One region of the Mycobacterium sp. NGS49 genome, then DNA from elsewhere that is predicted to be linked to it. Evidence: predicted binding sites of a transcription regulator. Region 1 holds the regulator's gene; each other region holds the start of a gene.
The links. The regulator LexA, encoded in region 1, represses DNA repair genes until DNA is damaged. The targets are predictions, from matches to a motif close to CGAACANNTGTTCG.
Positions count from the first base shown of each region.

Region 2: the regulator LexA is predicted to act here: its motif matches at 2,460-2,473, upstream of ruvC (crossover junction endodeoxyribonuclease RuvC).
Region 3: the regulator LexA is predicted to act here: its motif matches at 2,117-2,130, upstream of AC5Y7D_RS15825 (HNH endonuclease signature motif containing protein).

Region 1 is NZ_JCALCX010000014.1:100,319-104,593, forward strand. It holds gene AC5Y7D_RS16470 (LGFP repeat-containing protein) at 1-1,444, shown strand, start outside; gene lexA (transcriptional repressor LexA) at 1,471-2,160, opposite strand; gene AC5Y7D_RS16480 (LysM peptidoglycan-binding domain-containing protein) at 2,450-2,956, shown strand; gene nrdR (transcriptional regulator NrdR) at 3,116-3,577, shown strand; gene AC5Y7D_RS16490 (peroxynitrite isomerase) at 3,599-4,084, shown strand; gene AC5Y7D_RS16495 (PhzF family phenazine biosynthesis protein) at 4,094-4,275, opposite strand, start outside.
Region 2 is NZ_JCALCX010000056.1:4,492-8,766, reverse strand. It holds gene AC5Y7D_RS29455 (polyamine aminopropyltransferase) at 1-350, opposite strand, end outside; gene AC5Y7D_RS29450 (DUF350 domain-containing protein) at 347-805, opposite strand; gene AC5Y7D_RS29445 (DUF4247 domain-containing protein) at 826-1,257, opposite strand; gene AC5Y7D_RS29440 (DUF2617 family protein) at 1,254-1,748, opposite strand; gene AC5Y7D_RS29435 (DUF4178 domain-containing protein) at 1,754-2,356, opposite strand; gene ruvC (crossover junction endodeoxyribonuclease RuvC) at 2,507-3,061, shown strand; gene ruvA (Holliday junction branch migration protein RuvA) at 3,058-3,651, shown strand; gene ruvB (Holliday junction branch migration DNA helicase RuvB) at 3,648-4,275, shown strand, end outside.
Region 3 is NZ_JCALCX010000013.1:151,347-155,621, forward strand. It holds gene AC5Y7D_RS15820 (hypothetical protein) at 1-555, shown strand, start outside; gene AC5Y7D_RS15825 (HNH endonuclease signature motif containing protein) at 552-2,042, opposite strand; gene AC5Y7D_RS15830 (NAD(P)/FAD-dependent oxidoreductase) at 2,303-3,718, shown strand; gene AC5Y7D_RS15835 (O-succinylhomoserine sulfhydrylase) at 3,727-4,275, opposite strand, start outside.

The DNA.
Region 1 (4,275 bases):
GGGGCCGATTCTGCAGAAGTACGAGGCGCTGGGCGGACCGGTCAGCAGCGACCTCGGCTTCCCGATCGCCAACGAGGCCGACGGCGGGATCACCCCGGCCAGTCGGATCGCTACGTTCTCCGCCGCCGACAAGCCGGTCATCTTCTGGACTCCGGATCACGGCGCGTTCGTCGTGCGCGGAGCCATGAAGGCGGCGTGGGACAAGCTCAAGGGAGCGACCGGCAAACTCGGCGCACCCGTTGCGGATCAGACGGTGGACGGCGACGTGGTGTCGCAGAAGTTCACCGGCGGCAAGGTTTCCTGGAACCGCGCGAAGAACACGTTCACCACCGATCCGGCGAACCTGGCGCCGCTGTTGTCCGGGCTGCAGGTCTCGGGGCAGAACCAACCCAGCAATTCCGCGGCGCCCCCGCCGGATGACAAGTTCACGTTCCACTGGTGGTGGCTGGCCGTGGCGGTGCCGGTGCTGCTACTCGCCTTGATGTCCGTGCTGGTGGTGTTGGGGCTGCGCCGCCGGCGCGCCGGCCGGGAGGTACCTGCCTACGACCACGGGCGGGACGCGGCCGGCGAGCTCGACGCCGGACCCGACGGGCACTGGGCGCACGATGAGGTCGACTACGGCTCCGAGCGCTTCCCGCCCGTCGAGCACCATCCCGAGGAGCATGAGGTGCCGGAGTACGGCTCATCGGCGCGGGTCAGCTGGTCCAGAGGAGGCGCGACGGCCGCCGGCCCCGACCAACCCGAGGGCTACCACGACGAGACCGCGTCTTACCACGACGATCACGCGGCCGGTCTGGGCCGGGGCGATGAGTTCGACGAGTACGACGATGTCGACGAATTCGGCGGCGAGGAAGACCTCGATGCGATCGACGCCACCCCGACGACTCCCATTGCGACCCGCGGCGCCGTGGGCCGGCTCGTCGAGGGTGAGCCAGAGGTCCCGGAAACGGTTTCTCCCGAAAGCTATGAGACCGAATCCGCGGTGCCGCCCATCGAGGAGGCACCGGGGGGCGGCCTCGACGTACCGGAAGCCCCGCCGGCAGAGGCATTTCCCGACGTCTTCTATCGGCACGAGGGTGCCGCGGAAGACGAGATGTCCGAGCTGCCATCGCCGGGTGCGGCGGCGGGTTCCCCGGTGCGCAAGGGGCGGCATGCCGCCGCGGACGATCCGGGATACGCCCCGGTGGCAGCGGAGGCGGCCTACGCCGCAGCGCCGCAAGCCGAAGCGCCCGGGGCGGCGGCCAACGCGGCGGTACGCCCGACCATCCACCTTCCGCTGGATGACGATCCCTACCGTGCCCCTGACGGCTATCCGATCAAGGCAAGCGCCCGATTCGGCTTGTACTACACGCCCACCAGCGCGCTCTACCACGACACACTGGCGGAGATCTGGTTCGCCAGCGAGGCGGTCGCGCAAGCCAACGGCTTCGTCAAAGCCGACTGAGGGGCCGGCGCGCGGCCGACTCGCTGCTAGATCTTGCGGATGACCGTGACGACCTTGCCCAGCACGGTCGCGTCATTACCGGGGATCGGATCGAAGGCCGGGTTGTGCGGCATCAGCCACACTTGACCGCCCGCCCGCTTAAACGTCTTCACGGTGGCTTCACCGTCGATCATGGCCGCCACGATGTCGCCGTTGTCCGCGACGTTCTGCTGACGCACCACCACCCAGTCGCCGTCGCAGATGGCGGCTTCGACCATCGAGTCGCCGACCACCTTGAGCAGGAACAGCGTCCCCTCGCCGACCAGTTCCCGCGGTAGCGGGAAGACGTCCTCGACGGCCTCTTCTGCCAGGATCGGGCCGCCGGCGGCGATACGCCCCAGGACGGGCACGTAAGTAGGCTCGGGCAACGCGTCAGAACCGGCCACTTCCGTGGTAGGCGATGTCACCGCGTCGTCGGCCGCGCGTACGTCGACGGCTCGGGGCCGATTGGCGTCCCGGCGCAGGTAACCCTTGCGCTCCAGCGTGCGTAACTGGTGAGCCACCGAGGACGTCGACGTCAGCCCGACGGCGTCTCCGATCTCCCGAATGCTGGGCGGATAGCCGCGGGTGGTGACCGATGCGCGGATGACATCCAGGATGGTGCGCTGCCGCTCGGTCAGCGTCGCTTCGACGGCGTGCAACCGGGTGTCCACCGGGGGGTCGTTGCTGTCGCTCATGGCACTGAATGTAACCGCAGCCGGCCGAAGAATCAAACATGTGTTCGACCGGCGTGTCCGAGCCGCCGGCGGAGCGCCAACAGGCTCGGAACAGCTGAATCACAAGTGTGTAACTTTCGAATCGGTGGGGTATCCGAGATTCATCCAGCTGGTGCACCGACAAACCGTTGTCGGTGCTGAGGTCTACCGTTTTGCTCGTGCGACACGCCTCGCTCAGATGTTCGATATCGAACACTTGAGCGATTAGGGTCGAACACACGAGCGATAGTTAGTCGACCGGAGGCATGAGATGACAATCAGCTACGCGGGCCCGCAGCGCACCTGGAACGCGCAGAGGCTGGTCAACAGGCCTGTGAACAGGCCGATCGAAGCATCGCCCGGCTATCGCCCCGGGCCGTTCCGCCCGGACAGGCCGGGCACTGCCCGGCCCGGTGGCGCGCCGATCCGCTACCACGGCACCGGTGTCGCGATGTCGACGGCGTCGCACCGACGGCAGCCGGTATCACTGCTGACGACGGTGGGACTCGCGCTGCTCGCCGGCATGATCACCCTCTGGCTCGGGTTGATGGCCAACTTCGGAAACATCGCCAATGACGAATCCTCCGACGCCCCCGCCCGGGTGCCCGCAGCGCTCGCCGTGGTGCGGGTGGAGCCCGGAGAGTCGTTGCAGCAGTTGGCGACCCGCGTCGCTCCCGGCGCACCGGTGCGCGATGTCGTGGAACGCATCCGCGACCTCAACGCGCTGGATTCGAACGCGGTGTCCGCCGGCCAGACGTTGATCGCGCCGATCGGCTGATTGCTCGCGGGCCGGTCGAATACCGCTCTGCGCCAACGTTCCTCGGCGATGGCAGACGGGTCACGGATGCACCGTGTCAGCGGTGGCCCCGCCGTGGATGCGCAGGTACTCTCGGGGTGGTTCTGCGGTACCCCGAAGTCAAGCGGCAAAGGAGCGGCCATGCACTGCCCGTTCTGCCGGCACCCGGATTCGCGGGTGATCGACTCCCGGGAAACCGACGAAGGCCAGGCCATCCGGCGCAGACGGTCGTGTCCGGAGTGTGGACGCCGGTTCACCACCGTGGAGACCGCCGTGCTCGCCGTGGTCAAGCGCAGCGGCGTCACCGAACCATTCAGCCGCGAGAAGGTGATCAGCGGCGTCCGCCGGGCATGTCAGGGGAGGCAGGTAGACGACGACGCGTTGAATCTGCTGGCTCAACAGGTCGAAGATTCCGTGCGCGCCACCGGGCCGGAGGTGCCCAGCCATGAGGTCGGCCTGGCCATCCTGGGTCCCTTGCGTGACCTCGACGAGGTCGCGTACCTACGCTTCGCCTCGGTGTACCGGTCGTTCTCCTCGGCCGACGATTTCGAGCGGGAGATCGAGGCCCTGCGTGCCCACCGCAACGTGTCGACGCTCGGCTGATTGGGGCCCTAGGCTCCGTACATGCCGATAGACCTACACCCCGATCTGGAAGCGTTAGCGCCGCTGTTGGGCACCTGGGCCGGAAGGGGCTCAGGCGAGTACCCGACCATTCAGCCGTTCGAGTACTTCGAGGAAATCACTTTCACCCACGTGGGCAAGCCGTTTCTTGTCTACGCGAAGACGACGAAGGCCGCCGACGACGGCCGGCCCCTGCACGCCGAGTTGGGATATCTGCGCGTACCGAAACAGGGGAGTGTCGAGTTCGTCCTTGCGCATCCGAGCGGAATCGCCGAGATCGAATTGGGCACATACTCCGTAGCCGGTGAGGTCATCGAGCTGGAGTTGGCGGCCACCGAGATACGGCTTACCCCGACCGCCAAAGAGGTGACCGCGCTGAGCCGTTCGTTCCGTATCGGCGGTGACGAGCTGTCCTATTCCCTGCGGATGGGTGCGGTAGGCCAACCCGAGCAGCATCACGTGTCGGCTGTGCTACACCGGGAACGCTGACCATCGTCGTCACTGCACCGGCCGGACGCCGTCGTCGACTACTCGGCCGGCGACCTGCACCCAGTTCTGTGGACTCCACACCGTTTCGATGAGCGATCCGCGCCCCTGCGTGATGACCAGGCCGCGGCTCAAGTATTCGGTGATCCGGGCGGCCGCCGAGCCGGTCGCCTCGTCTTCGGGCACCCCCAGGT
Region 2 (4,275 bases), on a different contig from region 1:
CTGACCGTCAGCACCAGCGTCGACCCGTCGACGACCGCGAACGCCACGTACAGCGCCGCCGCCGAGAGCCCGCCGACGATGCCCAACAGCACCTCCACCGCGATGAAGGTGACCGCGGCGCGCGCCAGCAACGGTTTGATCAGCAGGGCACCCAGACCCAGCGCGGCGATATACCCCGCCACGATCAGCGATGTCGCCACGATGCTGCCGCCGTTGAGGCTGGTCGACAGCGTCAGCATCGCGAGTTCATAGACGATCCCGCAGGCCGCGCAGGCCGCTACCGCGGCCAGCAGCAGGGCGCGCCACCGAGTGGACGACAAGACCGGCTCGACGGTCTCGGTGGTGGTCATGACAACGCGGCCGCGGTGACCCCTCCGACTGCCAGCAGCATGGCTGCCGTCGCAAACGCCGCCGGATGCAGCTCCGCCTGCTCGACGTGCTCGTGGAAGTTGCCGGGGACCGCGATGCGCAGGATGACCAGTGCCAGGCCTTGCAGGACAACGCCGATTCCGCCGTAGACCGCCACCCCGAGCAGGCCCTCGCCGAGCTGGTTGGAGCTGCTGAAGATGGCGGCGATGATCACGGTGCCCAGCGACGCGTACATCGCGGTGGCCAGGACGGCTGCGTTGGGGCGGCGTTCGATGAACACCAGCTGGCGCAGATTGCCGGGGGTCAGTACGTCGACCATCAGGAATCCGGCCATCAGCACGGCGATGCCGACCAGGAAGTACAGCACGGTCGCGACGGCTCCATGCAGGATCGGGGTGAGGCTGACGGTGCCGAACTCGACCGCACTGAATGACATGGCAGTTCTCCTTTGAATACCTACTTGGCCCCGCCCGGGCCACCGGGCCGGCCCCCCGAGCCGCCCGATGGCGACCCGGGGGTGAATCCGGGACCGAGGAAGACATAGGAGCCGTGGCTGTAGCCGGCGCTCAATCCCTCCACTCGAATGGTGCACGGACGGTTCCCGTCCGGGCCGACAACGACGATGTAGCGGCTGTAGCGCAGATATTCGCCGCCGCCGCTGGAGGCGCGGGCGGACGGCGACTTGTAGTGGGACAGGGCGTCAGCCACCTGTTTGGGCGACCCCGAGCAGACGTAGCGTTTGGCGTTCGCGTCGTGGGCGTACTCCTGGAAGTGGCCGGCGACATAGGAGCCGATGTCCCGATTCACCAGCACCAGTCCTACGCCCAGGCAAGCACTGCCCGCGACGGCCAACCCGAAAGCGATCAGCAGCAACCGGTTGCGGCTCACGGATGCCACCTACTGGCGGTGTAGACCACCGTCCCGCCCGGGCCGGTGGGATAGAGGTGCCAGGTCTGCCACTGCCAGCCGTCGCCGTCGGGCTCGGCGGCCAGTGCGGTGAGCGCGGCCTCGTCGCCCGGGAACACGCCGCCCAGCCAGCCGGGTTCGTGCGCGCACCGGTGGCGAAGTTCGCGGGCGAGCGCGCGGAAAGCGACTTCGTCGTGCGCCGCGCTGCGCGATTCGAGGTGATAACCCGGCGCGTCCGAGCGGGCCGGCAGGTCGTCGCCGCCGGCGCACGAAACCTGTTCGGAGAACTGGCTGCCCGGGTGCTCAACGGTGATGACGTGCGAGGCGCCCAGCACACCGAGCAGCAGGGCCCCGCCCGTCGGGTGCGCCAGGCGATAACTGGCCAACGGCACCGGTGCCGCCGCATTGATCGCCAAAGCCAGTCGCGCCCCGGACACGTCGGCCGGTGCGACCCTCAGCTGGTGAAGCGGCACCGGTATTACGCCGCGGGCGCGGGATAGACGGTGAGTTCACCGGACAGCATGGTCTTGCCGGTCGAGATCTCCCACGGCATTTCCGGTGACCAGCGCTCGAACGACAGGAGGGCGGACCCGTCGTCGGCGGCATAGTCAACGTAGTCCATCTCACCGCCCGCGGGCAGCCCCGTCGTGCCCTCGCAGGTGTAGCCGGCGTGACCCCGTTCGGTCTCGCGGTAGGTCACCCCGTCCACCGTGTGCGGGCCGCCGGGCTGCAACTCCAGGTCGGTGCGCTTGAACCACATGGCCAGCTCGAGGCGCCCCTCGTCCTCTTCCACGCTGAACCAGATCGGCTGGTCGCCCCCCTCGAGCAGGTGCTCCCACCACACGAACGGACCTTCGCGGAAGGTGACCGACCCGCGGACCACGTAATCGGTGCCGCCATGACTGACGATCGCCCCCGGCCCCAGCTGGCGGGGCCCGAACTCGTGCTGCGCATTGAAGGCGAGCGGGTCCTGGCGGCCGGTGGGCTTCTGGGTCTTGGGCGCTTTCTTCAGGGCGTACACGAGAACCAGGATGGACGCGATGAACAGCGCCACCGCGATCACGATCAGTTGTGCTCCCACCTCACCCCTTCGGTAGTGACTCCTTCCGCAGTGCGCATAACGTAACTCACCCGGCGCAAGGCGTGTCCCTCACCGGTGATGTCGCATTCGGCGGTTACGCTATCGAACAGCTGTTCGGAACTTCCGCTGACGACAACGTGGGGAGCTGCGGTGCGGGTGATGGGCGTCGATCCCGGGTTGACGCGGTGCGGTCTGTCGCTGGTGGAGAGCGGGCGCGGCCGCCAGATCACCGCGCTGGACGTCGACGTGGTGCGCACCCCCTCGGATGAACCGCTGCACCGGCGGTTGCTGGCCATCAGCGACGCCGTCGATCACTGGCTGGACACTCACCACCCCGACGTGCTGGCCATCGAGCGGGTGTTCTCCCAGTTGAATGTCAGCACGGTGATGGGCACGGCGCAGGCCGGCGGGGTGATCGCGCTGGCGGCCGCGAAGCGCGGCATCGACGTGCACTTCCACACCCCCAGCGAGGTCAAGGCGGCGGTGACCGGCAACGGGGCCGCCGATAAGGCTCAGGTCACCGCGATGGTCACCAGAATCCTGGCGCTGCAGGCCAAACCCACACCGGCCGACGCGGCCGACGCGCTGGCGCTGGCCATCTGCCATTGCTGGCGGGCACCGACGCTGGCCAGGATGGCGGCGGCGCAGGCACAGGCGGCGCAACAGCGGGACAGGTATCTGGCCAAGTTGAAGGCCGCCCGATGATCGCCTCGGTGCGCGGCGAGGTGGTGGAGGTGGCGCTCGATCACGCGGTGATCGAGGCGGCCGGAGTCGGGTACCGGGTGAACGCGACGCCCGCGACGCTGGCCACGCTGCGCTGCGGCGCCGAGGCGAGGCTGATCACCGCGATGATCGTGCGGGAAGATTCGATGACGCTGTACGGCTTCTGCGAAACCGAGACCCGCGACCTGTTTCAGACGCTGCTGTCGGTCTCCGGTGTCGGGCCGCGGTTGGCGATGGCGACGTTGGCCGTGCACGATGCGGCGGCGCTGCGGCAGGCGCTGGCCGACGGCGACGTCGCCGCGCTCACCCGGGTGCCCGGGATCGGCAAACGCAGCGCCGAACGGATGGTGCTGGAATTGCGGGACAAGGTGGGTGTGGTCGCCGGGACCGGCGCGGCGCCGGCGGTCAACGGTCGCGCCGTCCGGGGGCCGGTGGTGGAAGCCCTGGTGGGACTGGGTTTCGCGGTCAAACAGGCCGAGGAAGCCACCGATCGGGTGCTGGCCTCTGACCATGACGCGTCCACGTCGACCGCGCTGCGGGCCGCCTTGTCGCTCCTGGGTAAGGCCAGATGAGCGACGATTTCGACGAGCGGGACGTGTCGCCGGCGCTGGCGGTCGGAGAGGGCGACATCGACGGCAGCCTGCGGCCGCGCTCGCTGCGGGAGTTCATCGGGCAGGCGCGGGTACGCGAGCAGCTGCAGCTGGTCATCGAGGGGGCCAAGAACCGCGGCGGCACCCCTGATCACATCCTGCTTTCCGGGCCACCGGGACTCGGCAAGACGTCGCTGGCGATGATCATCGCGGCCGAGCTGGGGTCCCCGCTGCGGGTGACGTCCGGACCGGCCCTGGAACGCGCCGGCGACCTTGCGGCGATGCTGTCCAACCTGGTCGAGCACGACGTGCTGTTCATCGACGAGATCCATCGCATCGCCCGGCCCGCCGAGGAGATGCTGTATTTGGCGATGGAGGACTTCCGGGTAGACGTGGTGGTCGGCAAAGGCCCCGGTGCGACGTCGATTCCGCTTGAGGTCGCACCCTTCACGCTGGTCGGGGCGACCACCCGGTCCGGCGCGCTGACCGGCCCGCTGCGCGACCGGTTCGGGTTCACCGCTCACATGGACTTCTACGAGCCGGCCGAACTGGAGCGGGTGCTGGCCCGGTCGGCGGGCATTCTGGGGATCGAGCTGGGCGCCGACG
Region 3 (4,275 bases), on a different contig from region 1:
GCTCCGACGGCAGCGGCGGACCCGGCCGGCGGGTTGCCGCCGATGACCCCGACCGGCAGCGGCCCGGTGATCGGCGGCGGTGGGAACGCGAGCGGGATCGCGCAGCAGCTGTTCAGCTTTCATGACCCCAACGTGCAGGAGGTCGACGGCTCCGATGCAGCCCAATTCATCACCGCCGCCGCCGCTGTCGCCAACCGCGACCTCGCCACCGTTTTTCAGCCGCTGCAGCGTGCGCTGGGCTGCCAGGTGAACGGGGCAGGCTTCGGGGCGCGCGCCTACCGGCGGGCCGACGGGCAATGGGGCGGCGGGATGCTGGTGATCGCCAAGAGCAGCGTGCCCGACGTCGAAGCCCTCACCGCCTGCGCCAAGTCCAGTTGGCGCCGGGCGACAATGGGCACCCCGACGTCCATGTGTAACAGCGGTTGGAGTTACCCCCCGTACAGCATGACCCGCAAGGGCGAAGGCTATTTCGTCCTGCTGTCGGGCACCAACTCGGATTTCTGCAACCCTCCGAACGCCAACTTCCGGAGTTCGGCAAGCGCCTGGCCCAACTAGAAGGGTGGGGGTTCGTCGTCGGGGTTTGGTGGTGGGCGGTGGTCGGCGTAGGCGAAGTAGTCTGCGGCGTTGGCGGGGTGGGCGGTGCGGGTTTGGTGGTTGGCGCGGCGTTCGGCGGCGACGCGGTAGGCGCGGTCTTGGGTGCGGGTGCGGCGGCGGGTGGGCATCATTGCGGTGCGGGGGGCGCAGTAGTCGTCGGGGTTTTGGGCTTCGGGGGCGGGCATGCCGCCCACGGCGTGGCACAGGCTGGGGAACAGCAGGGCGCTGCCGGGGGTGGTGAGGTGGGTTTCGCCGGCCGGGGAGGTCAGGATCAGGGTGCCGTCGGGGAGTTGTTTTTCGGTCCAGCCCCAGAAGGTTTTGAGGAGGTGGTGGGTGCGGCAGTAGCACTTGATGTTGCCGGCGTGGGTGGGCCCGCCGTTGGCGTAGGGGATGGTGTGGTCGAGGTCGCACCGGGTCGCCGGGACGTCGCAGCCCGGCCAGCGGCAGGTCAGATCCCGCGCCCGGATGAAATCCGCCAGCGCTGCCGAGGGGGTGTGCCGGGGTTCGGGGGGACCGTAGCCGGGGTGGATCAGGGGTCGTTGCCGGGCGGTCAGGGCCAGCTCGGCCAGCAGCTCGGCGGTGATGAGGTCTTCGGCGCCGAGCAGGCAGGCCGGGGTGTCGCTGTGCCCGGCCAGGGTCGCGGCCTCGGCGATCACATGGATGAGCACCGGGCCGGCCGGTGTGCGGCCCGCGGCGGTGCAGTCCGGGCGTCCGCACTCACAGCCCAGGCGGGCCGCGCCGGCGGCCAGCGCCCCCAGCGCGTCGGCGCGGCGTTGCGCGGCGGCGCGCGGATCATTTGGGCACACCGTGGCCGCCAACCCTGACAGGCGCTGATCCAGGGCCTGGGCATCGGACAGCCGGACCCGGGCCTCGATCGCGCACACCCCATCCAGGGGCGGGCCGATGTACACCTCCCGCTGGGCCTGCACCTCTTTGCGGCGACGCAGCGCATCGGCATCGGCGCGGGCCACGATCGCATCCACCTTCTGGGCCAGCCGCCGCCGGCTCAGCGAGGGCCAGCGCGTCACGTTGGCCGCCACCCTGCTGTCCACCCGCGCCAGCACCTGCGGGTCTTCGATCAGATCGGTGCGGTAGGCGATCGTGGCGAAGGCCTCCATATCGATATCCCCGGCACCAAAGACCGCCGCCACCCGCGGCAGCCGCTCGCGCATCACCCGGGCATAGCGCAGCTTGGTCTCCGCGCGGGCCTGGCTGATCTTCAACCCCGCCGCCACCTCGCCGGCCACCGCCTTCATCGTGTCGATGGCCCAGTCCTCACACTCCCCACCCCGAGCCAACCGGTAGGCGAACAACTCCCCCACCGCCACCAACTCCGCCGCCGCGGCCTGATTGACCACCCGCGCCGCCCCACACACCCGCCCCACCCAGCCGCGCGACTCCTCGGTGGCACCCAACAACCCGTCCCGGCGGGCGAACACCTCGCCCATCAGCGCATCAAAACGCGCCACCCGCTCGGCGAAAGACAGCTCACCGTCGACAGGCGACACCCCGACCGGCCCATCGAACATATATTCGATAATACCCGGCTGGACCGACACGTGGCTCGACGCGCGGGACCGGGGGTGTTCATCACTCGAGGCCGGCGTGTTCCGGGCCGGCCGAACCGCTCGCGGACCGCAAACATGCGACTTTCGGCTCGTTGAGTCGTACGGTAGATGCGCTGCAGTGACCCGACTGAAGGAGGACCATGACGCCCGCATCCGGCGAACCCCCGACTGCCGAAAAACGCCATCACGTCGTCATCATCGGAAGCGGGTTCGGCGGCCTGAATGGGGCCAAGTCGCTCAAGCGAGCCGACGTCGACATCACGCTCATCTCCAAGACGACCACCCACCTGTTTCAGCCGCTGCTTTACCAGGTGGCGACCGGCATCCTCTCCGAGGGTGACATCGCGCCGACCACCCGGTTGATCCTGCGCAAGCAGAAGAACGTGCGGGTGATATTGGGTGAGGTCAGCGGGATCGACCTGGCATCCCAGACGGTCACCTCGAAGCTGATCAACATGGAGACGGTGACGCACTACGACAGCCTGATCGTGGCGGCCGGCGCCCAGCAGTCCTATTTCGGCAACGATCAATTCGCCACCTTCGCGCCGGGCATGAAGACCATCGATGACGCACTGGAGCTGCGCGGCCGCATCCTGGGCGCATTCGAAGCCGCCGAGGTCGCCACTGACCATGCCGAGCGCGAACGCCGGTTGACCTTCGTGGTGGTCGGGGCCGGGCCCACCGGCGTCGAACTGGCCGGCGAGATCGTCCAGCTCGCCGAGCGCACCCTGGCCGGGGCGTTCCGCACCATCACGCCCAGCGAGTGCCGGGTGATTCTGCTCGACGCCGCCCCCGCGGTGTTGCCGCCAATGGGTCCCAAACTGGGCCTCAAGGCGCAACACAAGCTGGAGAAGATGGACGTCGAGGTCCAACTGAACGCCATGGTGACCGCGGTCGACTACAGGGGCATCACGGTCAGGGAGAAGGACGGCACCGAACGCCGCATCGAATGCGCATGCAAGGTGTGGGCGGCGGGCGTGCAAGCCAGTTCGCTGGGCAAGCTCATCGCCGAGCAGTCCGACGGAACCGAGACCGACCGCGCGGGACGGGTTGTCGTGGAGCCCGACCTCACCCTTAAGGGACACCCGAACGTCTTCGTCGTCGGGGATCTCATGTCGGTGCCTGGCGTGCCGGGGATGGCCCAGGGCGCAATCCAGAGTGCGAAGTACGCCACCGGCATTATCAAGAACGTCGTCAAAGGCAAGGACGACCCGGCCGCGCGCGAGCCGTTCCATTACTTCAACAAGGGCAGCATGGCCCTCATCTCCCACTACAACGCCGTCACGCAGATCGGCAAGCTGGAGTTCGCCGGATTCTTCGCCTGGCTGGCCTGGCTGGGGCTGCACCTTATCTACCTGGTCGGCCACCGCAACCGGATCGCCGCCATGTTCTCCTGGGGCCTGGCCTTCCTCGGCCGCACCCGGGGCCAGATGGCCATCACCAGTCAGATGATCTACGCGCGGGTGGCGGTGAACTGGGTGAAGGAGTATGCCGAAGAAGGCACGCTGGCCGCCGCCGAACGCGCCGAAGCGGCCGAACAGCGGGCGGCGGGCTAACTCAGGGGCTAACTCAGGGCCTGGTCGATATCGGCGATCAGATCCTCGGTGCCTTCCAGGCCGACCGAGATGCGGACCACGCCGTCACCGAGCCCGATGGCGGCGCGGCCTTCCGGGCCCATGGCCCGGTGTGTCGTCGTAGCCGGATGCGTGACAAGCGATTTGGTGTCCCCGAGGTTGTTGGAGATGTCGATCAGCCGCAGCTTGTCCAGCACTTCGAAGGCACGCTGTTTCGCGGCACCCTTGTTGCCGCTGTTCAACTCGAAGGTGACAACCGTTCCGCCACCAGACATTTGACGCTTGGCGAGGTCGAACTGCGGATGCGACGGCAGGAATGGGTAGCGAACCCAGTTCACGGCGGGGTGGCCTTCCAGGAACTCCGCGATGCGTTGCGCCGAGGCGTTGCTGTATTCAACCCGAACAGCAAGCGTCTCAAGTCCTTTGAGCATCACCCAGGCATTGAAGGGGCTCATCGCCGGGCCGGTGTGGCGCATCAGCTTCTGCACCGGGCCGTCGATGTACTCCTTGTCACCAAGGATCGCGCCACCGAGCACCCG